3 regions of the Herminiimonas sp. NPDC097707 genome follow, and region 1 is predicted to be linked to each of the others. Evidence: predicted binding sites of a transcription regulator. Region 1 holds the regulator's gene; each other region holds the start of a gene.
The links. Region 1 encodes FNR, which switches genes on or off when oxygen is low (the NO sensors DNR and NnrR bind a similar motif). Its sites were predicted from a motif close to TTGATNNNNATCAA; they were not measured.
Positions count from the first base shown of each region.

Region 1 (4,283 bases):
GGAAATCGCCGATATCGGTCATTTGCTTGATGTAGCTGCCCAACCCATCCGCAATCAGGGTGGTTTTGCCCCATGTGACATATTCTGCAACGATGCTGGCATTCCACGAGCCGCCGCTGGCAGTGATGGCGCCCGTTATATAAGAAGGGAAGACTGCCGGCAAATAGACGCGTTTCCATTTCAGCCATCCTTTCAGGCCGAGATTGTCGGATGCCAGCCGCAGTTCGTTTGGAATCGTTGCCGCACCGGCCACAACGTTGAACAGGATGTACCACTGCGTACCGAACACCATCAGCGGACTCAGCCAGATATTGGGATTGAGCTGCATGCTTACCAGCACATACACGACCAGCGGAAACATCAGATTGACCGGGAATGCCGCCAGAAACTGGGCCGCGCCCTGCACGCGTTGCGAATATTTCGGACGTAGGCCGATCCAGACTGCAATCGGCACCCAGATCAGCGAAGCCAGTCCGATCAGCAGCAATACACGCAGCAAGGTAATGAGGCCGAGTTTCACGACGTGCAATATTTCCGCCAGGCCGATATCGCTATGGATGAACATCGCAAGTTTGAACACGGCCAGCAAGCTTGCAAACAGAATCAGCGCGTTCCAGATGCGCGGCCACCATGGGTGGATGGCGCGTGCGCTGGTTTGCGGCGAGGTGCCGTCATGCTGCAGGCTGAACCAGCCCAGCGTGCGACGCAACAGGCTCCAGACACGATCCGACAAGGCGCGCATCCAGCGACTGCGCCGTCCCCAATCCAGCAGCCACGAACGCTGTGCCGTATCGCCCTGCGATTCCTCGAAGCGAAATTTGTCAGCCCATGCCAGCAGCGGTCGAAAGAATAATTGGTCGTACAGCACAATCCCGGCCAGCATCGCACCGATGGCCCACAGAATCGCCTGCAGGTCCCTGGCTTCGATCGCCACCGCAATATAGGCGCCGATGCCGGGCAGCTTGATATCCTGTCCGGCAACCGAAATGGCTTCCGCCGCCACCAGGAAAAACCAGCCGCCCGACATCGACATCATCATGTTCCACAGCAGGCCCGGCATGGCATAAGGCAGTTCCATGCGCCAGAAACGCTGCCAGCCTGACAGTCGAAAAACGCGTGCTGCTTCATTGAGCTCGGACGGCACCGTGCGTATCGACTGATACAGGCTGAATGCCATATTCCAGGCTTGCGAAGTAAAAATGGCGAAAATCGCTGCACACTCGACGCCCAGCAGATTGCCGGGAAAGAAAGCGATGAACGGCGCAATTGCAATGGCCTGAAAACCGAGGATAGGCACCGATTGCAGGATATCCAGCATCGGAATCATGACTTTTTCGGCGGCTCGGTATTTGGCGGCAATGGCGGCAAATACAAAGCTGAACAGCAATGAGAACCCGAGCGCCATGAACATGCGCAGAATGGTGCGCAACAGGTAATACGGCAGATACGCTGGATCGAGCGAAATCGGCGTTGCTTCGCCGACCATGAAGGGTCGGCTCATCTGCGCCGCGCCAAATGCCACCGCGAGCAGCACGATCAGTACCAGCGGCAACAGGGCCCAGTCCCAGCGATTGGGCGAGATCGCCAGCAGCGATCGATCGGCCTTGCGCGGGGAAAACAATTCAAACATGCTCACACCTTCTACTCATGATGACCTGGCCTGAAGGCGCGAATATTGTGCAATTCAATATGCGATTCTTTTCTCTTTAAAAATCGCAGAATATGCAGGCTCAACGCGCTTGCGGTCGATTGCGTGGACAAGCCGGCACGAGAAAAGTGTGCAATCTGCCAAATATCAGGATGAAGCAAGTCAATAAAACAATTGTGAACATGCTTTAACAGCCTGTTTCTCATGCAAATTCGATGACAAATTCGGCTATTCGTCTGGCTGACGTTACAATGTCGTCTGTGCCTCATCGTATGGAATGGAGAAAATGCCTTTTGTCGTTACCGAGTCATGCATTCAATGCAAATATACCGATTGCGTGGCGGTATGCCCGATGGACTGCTTTTTCGAAGGCCCTAATTTTCTCGCGATTAATCCGGATGAGTGCATAGATTGTTCAGTGTGTGTGCCTGAATGCCCGGTTAATGCGATCGTTAATGCGGCGGAAATCTCGCCTGAGCAGCAACATTTTGTCGAATTGAACCGGACGCTTTCCCGGCATCCGGACTGGAAACGTATCAGACTGCAGAAGGAACCTCTCCCCGAACATGCAAAATGGGCGGAGCTTAAAGATAAACTACCCTTGCTGCTGGTTTGAGAAAAGTAATCAACGCAGATCGTTATACCGGTTTTGAAAACGCACAGCCGTAGCAGACATCGCCAAACCGATTGCAACGGATATAACCATGAAGTATTTGCCACATTACTTTTAAGATACATGACCAAGACATGAGCAATCCCTCTCCTGACCTTAGCCCGACACTCACCGTTAGCGCTGTGCGCGCCAGTTGCGCTACCTGCAGCATGCACCAGTTGTGCCTGCCGATGGGATTGGGTGAAAACGATATGGATAAGCTGGACCAGATCATAGGCCGTCGTCGCAAGGTGCCGCGCGATGGATATCTGTATCGGATGGATGATCCGTTTACCAATCTGTATGCGGTGCGCATCGGTCATTTCAAGACTTACCAGGTCAATGCAGGCGGCGAACAGCAGATCACCGGCTTCCAGATGGCGGGAGAGTTGCTGGGCATGGATGCCATCAGCACCGATCGTCATCATTGCGATGCGATTGCGCTGGAAGACAGCGAAGTCTGCGAGATTCCGTTTCCGCGCCTGGAAGAATTGTTTGGCAGCATGCCTATCCTGCTGCGCCACTTCCACCGCATGATGAGTCAGGAAATCACGCGCGAACAAAGCGTCATGCTCCTGCTCGGCAATATGCGCGCCGAACAGCGTTTCGCAGCCTTCCTGGTCAATCTGGCTTCGCGTTACGTGGCGCGTGGTTATTCTTCAACCAGCTTCCAGTTGCGCATGTCGCGCGAGGATATCGGCAACTATCTGGGCCTGACGATAGAAAGCATCAGCCGCCTGCTGTCCAAGTTCAAGAAACAGGGCTTGCTGAAAGTGAGCAACCGCGAAATCGAATTGCTCGATCCGGTCACTCTGAAGGCAATGGCCGCCGGCACCGAAACCTGCGGCTGATTGCAGCGCCAGACTGCTATAGCGTCATCCGGCTTTTTTCGGCTCTTCGTTCAGATAAAGAGTCAGAAAGCTGGAAAGCGCGCAGAACAGCCACAGGGCAAAGAAGCCTATCGTATAAGCCGCCATCGGCTGCAAGGCGACCTTGCTGCTGCTGAATGTCAGCAGGTAGGGATCGAACACAGAGAAAAACAGGCCTTCCGCCACAATCGCAGCGAGAAAAGACGGCCATAGAACGATCATCAACAGTCGTCGCATTGTGTGTGCTCCCCTTTTATTTTTTCTCTGCCTCATCTGCTTCAATCACGATCTTGCGTTCTGCCGGCCATGACCAGTGAGCGTTCAGACGCCAATCGCGCTGTTCATTTTCGACCAGAACCTGCCAGCGTCCCATCTCGAGCACCGGTAATGCTACTGCAAAATTTCCGTTTTGATCCGGTTGCAGCAACAGCACGAGGTCTTTTTCCGGAATGGTTGCATGGATCAGCCGCATATTGAGGTTGCCGGTGGCTTGTCTGGCCGTATTCGCCACGCTGCCCGTCAGCATGCGGGTGGACGCATCGTACTGCGCGCTGAAGCGCACACCGAGATCAGTGGCCACACGATCGCGCCGCAAATCCTGATTGATCGCCTTGCCCTGCTTGTAGTAATCGTCGACCACCAGTGCATCCTGCCTGGAAACGGCAATCCAGATCGTGATGCTTCCGGCGATGACCACGATGAACGGTCCCAGCATCAGCAGCCACGGCCAGCGATGTTTGTACCAGGGTCCTTCATTTGCTGTCTGGTTCAGTAGCGGTGCTGTGCGTGCCATCGTATTTTCCTTTTCTTGCGTATCAGCGCGGCACAAAAAATACCGCATCTTCGGTGACTTGCAGACGGCGGTCATCCACCGCCTGCAGCGTCACGCTAATTTTGTTGGAACCCGGTTCGCCCTGCCCCTGATCGGTACGCAGGCGTATCGGTACGGCGCGTGTTTCAGTAGCAGCCAGATCGACTTCATCCGGTGTAACCAGGCGCAGCGATTCTATGCCGTACACGCTGATGCGATAACGATGTGCAGATTCAGAAGTGTTCATGATCTGCAGACGGTAGACATTTTCTATCATCCCGTCTTCCACTTCACGGCCCATTG
Region 1 is NZ_JBIWCI010000001.1:900,668-904,950, reverse strand. It holds gene ACIQW9_RS04240 (ABC transporter permease) at 1-1,630, opposite strand, end outside; gene fdxA (ferredoxin FdxA) at 1,935-2,264, shown strand; gene fnr (fumarate/nitrate reduction transcriptional regulator Fnr) at 2,396-3,151, shown strand; gene ACIQW9_RS04225 (hypothetical protein) at 3,176-3,406, opposite strand; gene ACIQW9_RS04220 (FixH family protein) at 3,423-3,962, opposite strand; gene ccoG (cytochrome c oxidase accessory protein CcoG) at 3,985-4,283, opposite strand, start outside.

Region 2 (4,283 bases), 600 kb from region 1:
GCCTGTGCTGCGCGTTTGGTGCGCAAGCGTAGTCTCACAAGAAATGTCCGCCTGCGAAATCGTCGTGCGATTAAAAATTCTCGCGTAACTCACAATCGAGACGCCAATCAACGCTACTCCTATCCAGAATCAAAACGGACAGTCACTGCGGCCGTAAAACCGTTCGCCGCTGATTGGATGATCGAACTCCACGGTAGTGGCGTGCAACAGAAGTCTGTCGGCCATCTGCTGGCTCTCTGGCGTGCCATAGAGGTCGCAACCCAGAATGGGATGCCCCACACCCGCGCTGTGAATTCGCAACTGATGGGTACGCCCTGTAAGAGGCGTGAACACTACCCGAGTAGTGTCCGGCCCGCTCTGTCGATCCAGAACCTGAAAATGGCTGCTGGCAGTCTTGCCTGTCGTCAGACAAATTTTTAGTTTCGGGAAATTGGCCGGGTCTTTGGCAATCGGCAGCTCGATGTCACCGGCATCTGAATCCATCCGTCCAGCCAACACCGCCTGATAGGTCTTGACCACAGTACGCATCTGAAATTGTCGATTGATATTCGCCGCGACTATTTTGTTGAGGGCAACAATCAACACACCAGAAGTACCAAAATCAAGTCGATGCAACATCAGCGCCGTCGGAAACTGCTGCACCAGACGATAATGCACCGAATCCAGATTGAGCGGATTTTTTCCCGACAGAGACAACAGCCCGCTGGGCTTGTTGATCAGTAATAACGCTTCATCCTGATAGAGGATTTCAATGTCATCGACACAGGGCGGTGCCACAAAGGTATCTATACGAGCAGTCATTATTACTAATCATTCCTTGATCTGATCAAACGTCGTCAAGACTGCCTGCATATTACTGCTGAACAGCTATAAGAATTCACTGGATTGAGACGCATCTTACAGAAAATATCAGCCGATACGGCTATGCGGAAACCGAGTCGCAAAATACAAAAGGGCTTACGCGCGAACGTAAGCCCTTTTTCAATTTCTACTTTGCTATCCTTCGCACTACAAAGATAGCGAAAAGCAAACCTCAGATTGCTCTTCGCGCTTCTTAGAAGCGATAACCAACACCCACGCCGATCAGCCACGGATCGATTTTCACAGCGCTGAGTTGGCCTGCAGCCGTATTCACGTCACTTCTGATCTGTACTTTTTTCACATCCAGATTCAATGACCATTTTTTATCGATCTTGAAATCGACGCCGGCTTGCAATGCCAGGCCGACACTGCTGCTTTCCAGTTGGGCAGTGCCGTTGAGCAGTTTGACGCTGGAAATACGCGTGTAGTTGATACCTGCACCGACATACGGACTAATCGCTTTTCCCGGCGTGAAATGGTATTGCATCAGCAACGTCGGCGGCAAATTCTTGAACGTGCCAATTTCTGCGCCATCCAGCGATACCTTGCGTTTTTGCGGATAGGTCAATATCAGTTCTGCTGCCCAGTGAGGCGTGAAGAAATAACTGATGTCGAGCTCCGGCATGGTTTTGGAATTGATGGTCAAACGATTCGTTGCGCCAGTACCGCCGACAGGATCGGATTTATTTGCTGGATCGAGATGGACGGCACGCACGCGCACCAACCAAGGGCCTTCTTGTACTTGCTGTGCAAAAGCTTGCGAACTGAGTGCTGTCAAAGAACATAATGCGAGTGCCAATACTGATTTTTTCACGCTTACTCCGAAGTTGATTAGAACGATACCAAGGTATCGCATCAACTTTTCCAGAGTTTGATCTTGATCAAATCATCATCATCCAACTGCTCAAATAGTAGGCAGCTCTACGATATGAGCACAAAGAATAGTCAATAAAATATGCGCGAATTATGCATATATGTCTTTGCGCGTTAAAGGCACAGCAGGCTCGGCGCCGCCCGGATGGGACGCGAGTATCTGGTAAATGCCGGTGCCGCCTGCTTCAAATTCCAATGCACAGGCTGCCATATACAAACGCCAGACGCGATAAGCCGATTCACTGACATATTCCAGCGCTTCTTCGCGGTGCGCTTCCAGCCGGCTGACCCAATGCCTGAGTGTGAGCGCATAGTGTGGACGCAACGCCTCTACATCATGGATTTCAAAACCTGCTTTTTCCATCCGGCGCTGAATATTGCTGACCGTATCCAGCTCGCCATCGGGGAATACATAGCGATTGATGAATTCGGTATCGATCGTGCGTTGCCAGCCTTCTTCGTCATGCGTAATTCCGTGATTGAGAAAAAGCCCGCCGGGTCGTAAGACACGCTTGATGGTGGCGTTATACAGCGGCAGATTTGCCAGCCCTACATGTTCAAACATGCCTATGCTGGAAATCTTGTCGTACACCGCCTCGCCTTCCAGATCGCGATAATCGCGCAACTCCACTGTCACCAGATCGCCCAGGCCTTCCGCCTGTATGCGTGCCTGCCCATACTCGTACTGTTTCTGGCTCAGGGTGATGCCATGCGCCCGTACGCCGTAATGACGCGCAGCCCAGCACACCATCGCTCCCCAGCCGCAACCAACATCAAGGAAGCGTTCACCGGCCTTCAGACGCAACTTGCGACAAATATGATCGAGCTTGTGTGCCTGCGCCTGCTCCAGCGTATCGTCTTTCGATTCGAAGTAGCCGCATGAGTAGACCATCTGCTTATCCAGCCACAATTTATAAAACAGGTTCGATACATCGTAGTGGAACGCGATGGCTGCCTGGTCGCTGCCTTTTGAATGGCGATGCGAAAAATCCCCAGCGTCGAATGGCGTGCCCGCCAGGCTTTTCGGTTTGGCCGGCAAACGCCAGGCGTCGCGCAACAGCGCCCAACGCACGGCCAGTGAAAAATCAAACGACTGAAAATATTGTTTCAATCCCAGCGCCGCGTACAGGTCTCCCTCCACATCGATCAAGCCGTTGATGTAGGCGTCGGCCAGCGGCAATGGGCTGCGGCTGAATATCAGCCGGCGCAAGACAACCGTATCCTTGATCAGCAGCGTGAATTGGGGTGTGCTGACTTCAATATGATTGTCAGCCAGCAGGCGTACGCCGGTCGTACCGGGAAAATTGCGCAATAGATGTTTCAGAATGCGTAGCGCCGCATCGGACTGCCCGGCTTCTGCCGTGTTCGATGAGAGGAAGGAACCGGTAACGAGATTATTGTTTCGATCATTCATTGCTGTCGCCCTATCTGAACAATTACGATGAGTGCCCATATTTGAACGCCGACAGGGCAAGGATAAAACACTGCAAGCAGCCGCTATCCCGATACACACAGGTATCAAGAGGAGCGTCTACATGGGATCAGAAAACAGATGTGCCGCCGTATGCACAGGCAGTGACTGCAAGTATCCTGCCGCTCGCGAAACGCGCAGCAGGTATTGCCGTGAATGCGAATCAGATTTCATGTAACTTTCCCTCTTGTACAAAGCAGAAAATCAGTTACGCCTATCCAAACCGACTGAAAGCACCTTCAGCTAGGTGCTTGAAAATAATGACTACGTCCTGCATGAACACATGATCTTGCAAAGCGAATGCTCTGTGCACGATCACGGCCGCATGCAGGCCCTGCGAAAATTACTTGCGATTGCTGTCGATATCGGCCAGGCACTCCCGGCCTTTTTGCGTAATCTCGAAACCGCCGCCCGCCTCGGTCGCAACAATATGACCCTTCTTGCCCAAAAAGGTTGCCACGTCGGATTTAAGCACTGCCTGCGTATCATTGGCAATAGCGCGCAAGCCTTCAATACAGGCTTTGACAAACAGCGTCTGCTTGCCTTTATCCGTCAGGGAAAGGCTGCCGTCTTTTGCATACGCAATATATTTGAGACCGGTCAGGCGCTTGGTATTGCGCGCCACGCAAGCCGATGGCCGCCCCTGTCGCGGGCCGGCAACTATTTGCGCCAGTGCATCAAATTCATCCGTTGTTAAATCCCCACCCATACACACTTCCCATCTTCATTCATGTTGACGCCGCCGGATGACGAACGCTTAAAATCGCGGCAAATCGGCCAAAGTCCGGCCCGGTACATCGTGATCGATCGTATCGATATCTTCAATACCATGTTGATGAATGACAATATGCACTCTAGGTCCCAGCACCATATCGCCGCCCACCTTGAATGCCGTCGCCACTTCATCGCCAAAATGCAGTGCATCGACGACCAAATTAACATCTTGCTCTGCAGTAACTGCTTCCCAGCCGGGAGAGCCGTCGCCCTTGCGCCGCCCTCGTCCCCACCGCACCATTTCCACCCTATCGCCTGCATCGTTAAACCGGACTGCCTCAATCAAATGAACTGACATCTATCT
Region 2 is NZ_JBIWCI010000001.1:1,498,765-1,503,047, forward strand. It holds gene ACIQW9_RS07230 (RluA family pseudouridine synthase) at 130-801, opposite strand; gene ACIQW9_RS07235 (OmpW family protein) at 1,055-1,675, opposite strand; gene ACIQW9_RS07240 (class I SAM-dependent methyltransferase) at 1,826-3,148, opposite strand; gene ACIQW9_RS07245 (hypothetical protein) at 3,549-3,914, opposite strand; gene ACIQW9_RS07250 (hypothetical protein) at 3,963-4,277, opposite strand.
Region 2: ACIQW9_RS07235 (OmpW family protein) is a predicted target of FNR. The motif match lies at 1,733-1,746, and genes of this name have one in related genera.

Region 3 (4,283 bases), on a different contig from region 1:
GCGCCATGGTTGGTATCTGGATGGGTATTACCCCAGGCGGTGCAACACCTGCATCGTTCATGTCTTACGGTCTGGCCAAGAAAATGTCTAAGAACGGTCATAAGTTCGGTACTGGTGAACTCGAGGGCGTGGTTGCTCCTGAAACTGCAGCGCATGCTGCTGGTACTGCAGCGTTGCTGCCTATGTTGGCTCTGGGTATTCCGGGTTCGCCAACAGCGGCTGTTCTGCTCGGCGGTCTGCTGATCTGGGGTCTGCAACCTGGTCCATTGTTGTTCACTGAGCAACATGACTTCGTTTGGGGCCTGATCGCCAGTATGTATCTGGGTAACCTGGTTGGCCTGGTAGTCGTTCTGACAACAGTCCCGCTGTTTGCATCGATCTTGCGTATTCCATTCTCGATCATTGCCCCGGTGATTATCGTAATTTGCGGTATCGGTGCTTACACCGTTAATAATGCAATGTTCGATATCTGGTTGATGCTGGTGTTTGGTGTGGTCGGCTATCTGTTCAAGAAACTGGACTATCCGTTGGCTCCATTGGTTCTGGCGCTGGTCCTGGGTCGTAATGCAGAAGATTCGTTCCGCCAAGCGATGCTGTCGTCGCAAGGTGACGTATCGGTCATGTTCTCGAACGGTCTGGTTGGCACCATTACCGCTCTGGCGCTGATTATGTTGTTCTGGCCGCTGATTTCTCGTGTGATCGCACTGGTTCGCCCTCCTAAAAAGGATGAATTCGCAGAGCACCGTGCAGCAGAATGATTTTTGCCTAATCTGATCAAGGGGTTGCTGTAATCAACGGCCTCAAGATGTGATCCAATGCCCCGCAAGGTTTTAGCCTTGTGGGGCATTGTTCTTTTCCATGCGGGAACGTTAGCAGGGTAAGTTGGTCTGATTGAGGGCTTTGAATTGTGCTATATCGATATTTTTCTTTCAGTCTTGGGCTAAAAACATCAATTCATAATTAAAGGAACCGCTATGCCAGTGATCGCAATGACGCAGGAAATGGGCTCGCTCGCCAAGGATATTGCCGTGCATTTGGCAAAAACCCAGAATCTTGCTGTGATGAAGCACGAGATAATCGATCATCTTGCGGAAAAGATGGATTTGAGCAAAAGCGTAATTCGCCGATTGCGGGAGGGGAAGGCTGGTTTTGTCGACAGGATAACGACGGATGACGAAAGTATGGCTTTGTACACGGCCGAAGAAGTTTTTGATTTGGCGCGGAAGGGCAATGTGATATTGCGTGGCTGGGGTGCGACTTGTCTGCTTAGGCCTGTGCCGCATGTGGTGACTGTTCGAGTCACGCGCTCCATGAGCAAGCGGGTTGAATGGTTAATGGCGCATTTGGAAACTGATGATGCCGACTTTGCCGAGGCGGAAATTCGTCGTAGCGATGCGGCGCATAGCGCTCGCATGCAGCAGCAGTTCGGGGTGGAGTGGGGCGATCCGATTTTATATGATCTGGTGCTCAATACCGATCGGTTGTCTATTGAAAGCTGTGCATCGCAAATTTTGAGCCTGGTGGGTCGGCCTGAATTTCAGGAGTCTGCAGCATCGCAAGCCGTGCTTGAAAACATGGCGCTTGAGACGCATGTGCGCGCTGCGTTACGGAGTAATCCGGCCAGCCATGATGTAAGAGTCACTATCGAGGCGAATGCCGGGCGTGTGGTGTTAAGCGGAATTGTGTTGCATGCGGATGAGTTGATTGCAGCAGAGAGGGTGGCCTCGGCCGTAACCGGTGTTGTCAGTGTGGACAATCAGTTGCGCCTGATGGCAAATTCAAAACTATACTCATCCGGGGCATACTAGTCTGATAATGCGATTTGGGTCTGACCTGCGGTTTTCCCGGGTCAGATTTTTCCCTGATGTTTTAGCCGGCTCAGCGTCTCTGGAGAGAGATTCAGATAGGAAGCCAATTCTTTTTTGGGAATGCGATCGAACAAATCCGAATGTTTGCGTACAAAGCGTTGCACACGGCCTGGCGCGTCGAGTAAATGCAGAGTAATGGTATGTGCCATAATCTCACTCATCAGATGCATGACATCGTATTCAAATGCCTGTTTGACATGCTCATGTTTTTCCATGAACGCAATCCATTGCAATAACGGCAGCTTTACTACGCGGGCTTTTGTCACGCAGATAATACTGTAGGGGGTTGGGGTTTTTAAGCGCCAGGCGGCGTAACTTGTCTCCATGCTGCGTTCATCCGCGAAGCGCAAGATCATTTCCTTCGCTTGCTGGTTGGTAACCACTCGCTTCAGGATGCCATCGAGTATGAAATACTGCTCCATTTCATGCACACCCTGATGCAGCAGGAAGTCGCCTTTAGGGCAATCCACGACGAGCAGGTGCGGCTCAAGCTCGGCCCACTCGCTTTCACTCATCTCTTTCAAGACGACATTTTGTTTGAGCTGAACACGAATGACATTACGCTCAGGATGATTATCTACAGTCGGCATTTACTTTGATAAAGTAACAAAAGGATCAGAGGGGAAGAGCTACTTGGATATCATGCGTTGAAAATTGACCGGGGTCAATGATAGAGGCGCCGACACATCGCTATGATACCCCCACTTGGATAGATATGCGTAAAAGCGCATATCTAAGGGTATCTCTAAAAGTCACCCGATCTGATTTTTAGAGGTGCCTTGCAAGTAAAAGGGCTGGCAAAGCGCCAGCGCGCCACGGTCTGAGCAATTGCTCAGACTAAATTAACGAAGAGAAGAATCCATTATGAAAAACGACATTCAAGCGACGACAGAAGGCGTAGAGCTGACCGATGGTTTCCATCTGTTGATGGAAGCCCTGGAGATGAACGGTATTACCAACATCTACGGTTTGCTTGGTATTCCTGTCACAGAGATCGGCCGTATGTGGCAAGCGCGTGGGAACAAGTTCTTCAGTTTCCGTAATGAGCAAAATGCGGGTTATGCGGCATCGGTTGCCGGTTACCTGACCAAGAAGCCAGGTATTTGCGTGACCGTTTCCGCGCCAGGCTTCCTGAATGGTTTGACCGCTTTGGCTAATGCCACGACCAACTGCTTCCCGATGATCCTGATCAGCGGCTCCAGCGAACGCGAAGTCGTCGATCTGCAACAAGGCGATTACGAAGAAATGGACCAGTTGAACATCGCTCGTCCGCATTGCAAAGCTTCTTTCCGTATCAACCGTACTGAAGACATCGGCGTAGCAGTTGTTCGCGCTATCCGTACAGCATTGTCGGGTCGTCCAGGCGGCGTGTATCTGGATATCCCAGCACGTCTGTTCAGCACCACGATGAGTGCAGAAGAAGGCGCGAAAACTCTGTTCGTTCCTGTTGATCCGGCTCCAGCACAGATCCCAGGTCCAGACGCTGTTGCGCGCGCTGTTGCATTGATCAAAGGCGCTAAAAAGCCATTGATCTTGCTCGGTAAAGGTGCTGCTTACGCACAATGCGACGCAGATATCAAAGCGTTGATCGAAGAAACCGGTATTCCATTTACGCCAATGTCGATGGCTAAGGGTCTGGTTTCCGATATCCATCCACAATGCGCTGCTGCAGCGCGTTCGATGGTGTTGCAAGAGTCTGACGTTGTCGTGCTGATCGGCGCGCGTCTGAACTGGTTGCTGGCCCACGGTAAAGGCAAGACATGGGGTGGTGCGAAGAAATTCGTGCAAATCGATATTCAGGCGAACGAAATGGACAGCAACGTCCCAATCGCGGCGCCGCTGGTTGGTGACGTTGAATCCTGCGTCAACGCACTGCGCGCTGGCTTGAAGGGCATGGCCAAGCCAACAGAATGGATGGACGCTATTGCTGAACGTGCGAGCGGCTCCAAAGCGAAGCTGGGCACCAAGCTGACCACCGCTACACCAGTCATGAACTACTTCAACTCGCTGGGCGCAATTCGTGATGTGTTGAAAAACCATCAGGACGTTACCTTGGTAAACGAAGGTGCAAACGCACTCGACAACGCACGTATGATTATCGATCAATATCAACCACGCAAACGCGTTGATACCGGTACTTGGGGCGTCATGGGTGTTGGTATGGGTTCGGCAGTTGCAGCCGCAGTGGAAACCGGCAAGCCAGTCGTTGCAGTTTGCGGCGATAGCGCATTTGGTTTCAGCGGTATGGAAATCGAAACCATCACTCGTTACAACCTGCCAGTAACCGTGATTATCATGAACAACGGTGGTATTTATCGTGGCGACGAAGCGAACCCGGCGCATCAGGTTTCGTGCATGACGTTCAATCCGAACACACGCTACGATTTGTTGATGCAAGCCGTCGGTGGCGAAGGC
Region 3 is NZ_JBIWCI010000002.1:128,921-133,203, reverse strand. It holds gene ACIQW9_RS14065 (tripartite tricarboxylate transporter permease) at 1-758, shown strand, start outside; gene ACIQW9_RS14060 (cytidylate kinase family protein) at 975-1,808, shown strand; gene ACIQW9_RS14055 (Crp/Fnr family transcriptional regulator) at 1,850-2,458, opposite strand; gene oxc (oxalyl-CoA decarboxylase) at 2,733-4,283, shown strand, end outside.
Region 3: oxc (oxalyl-CoA decarboxylase) is a predicted target of FNR. The motif match lies at 2,523-2,536, and genes of this name have one in related genera.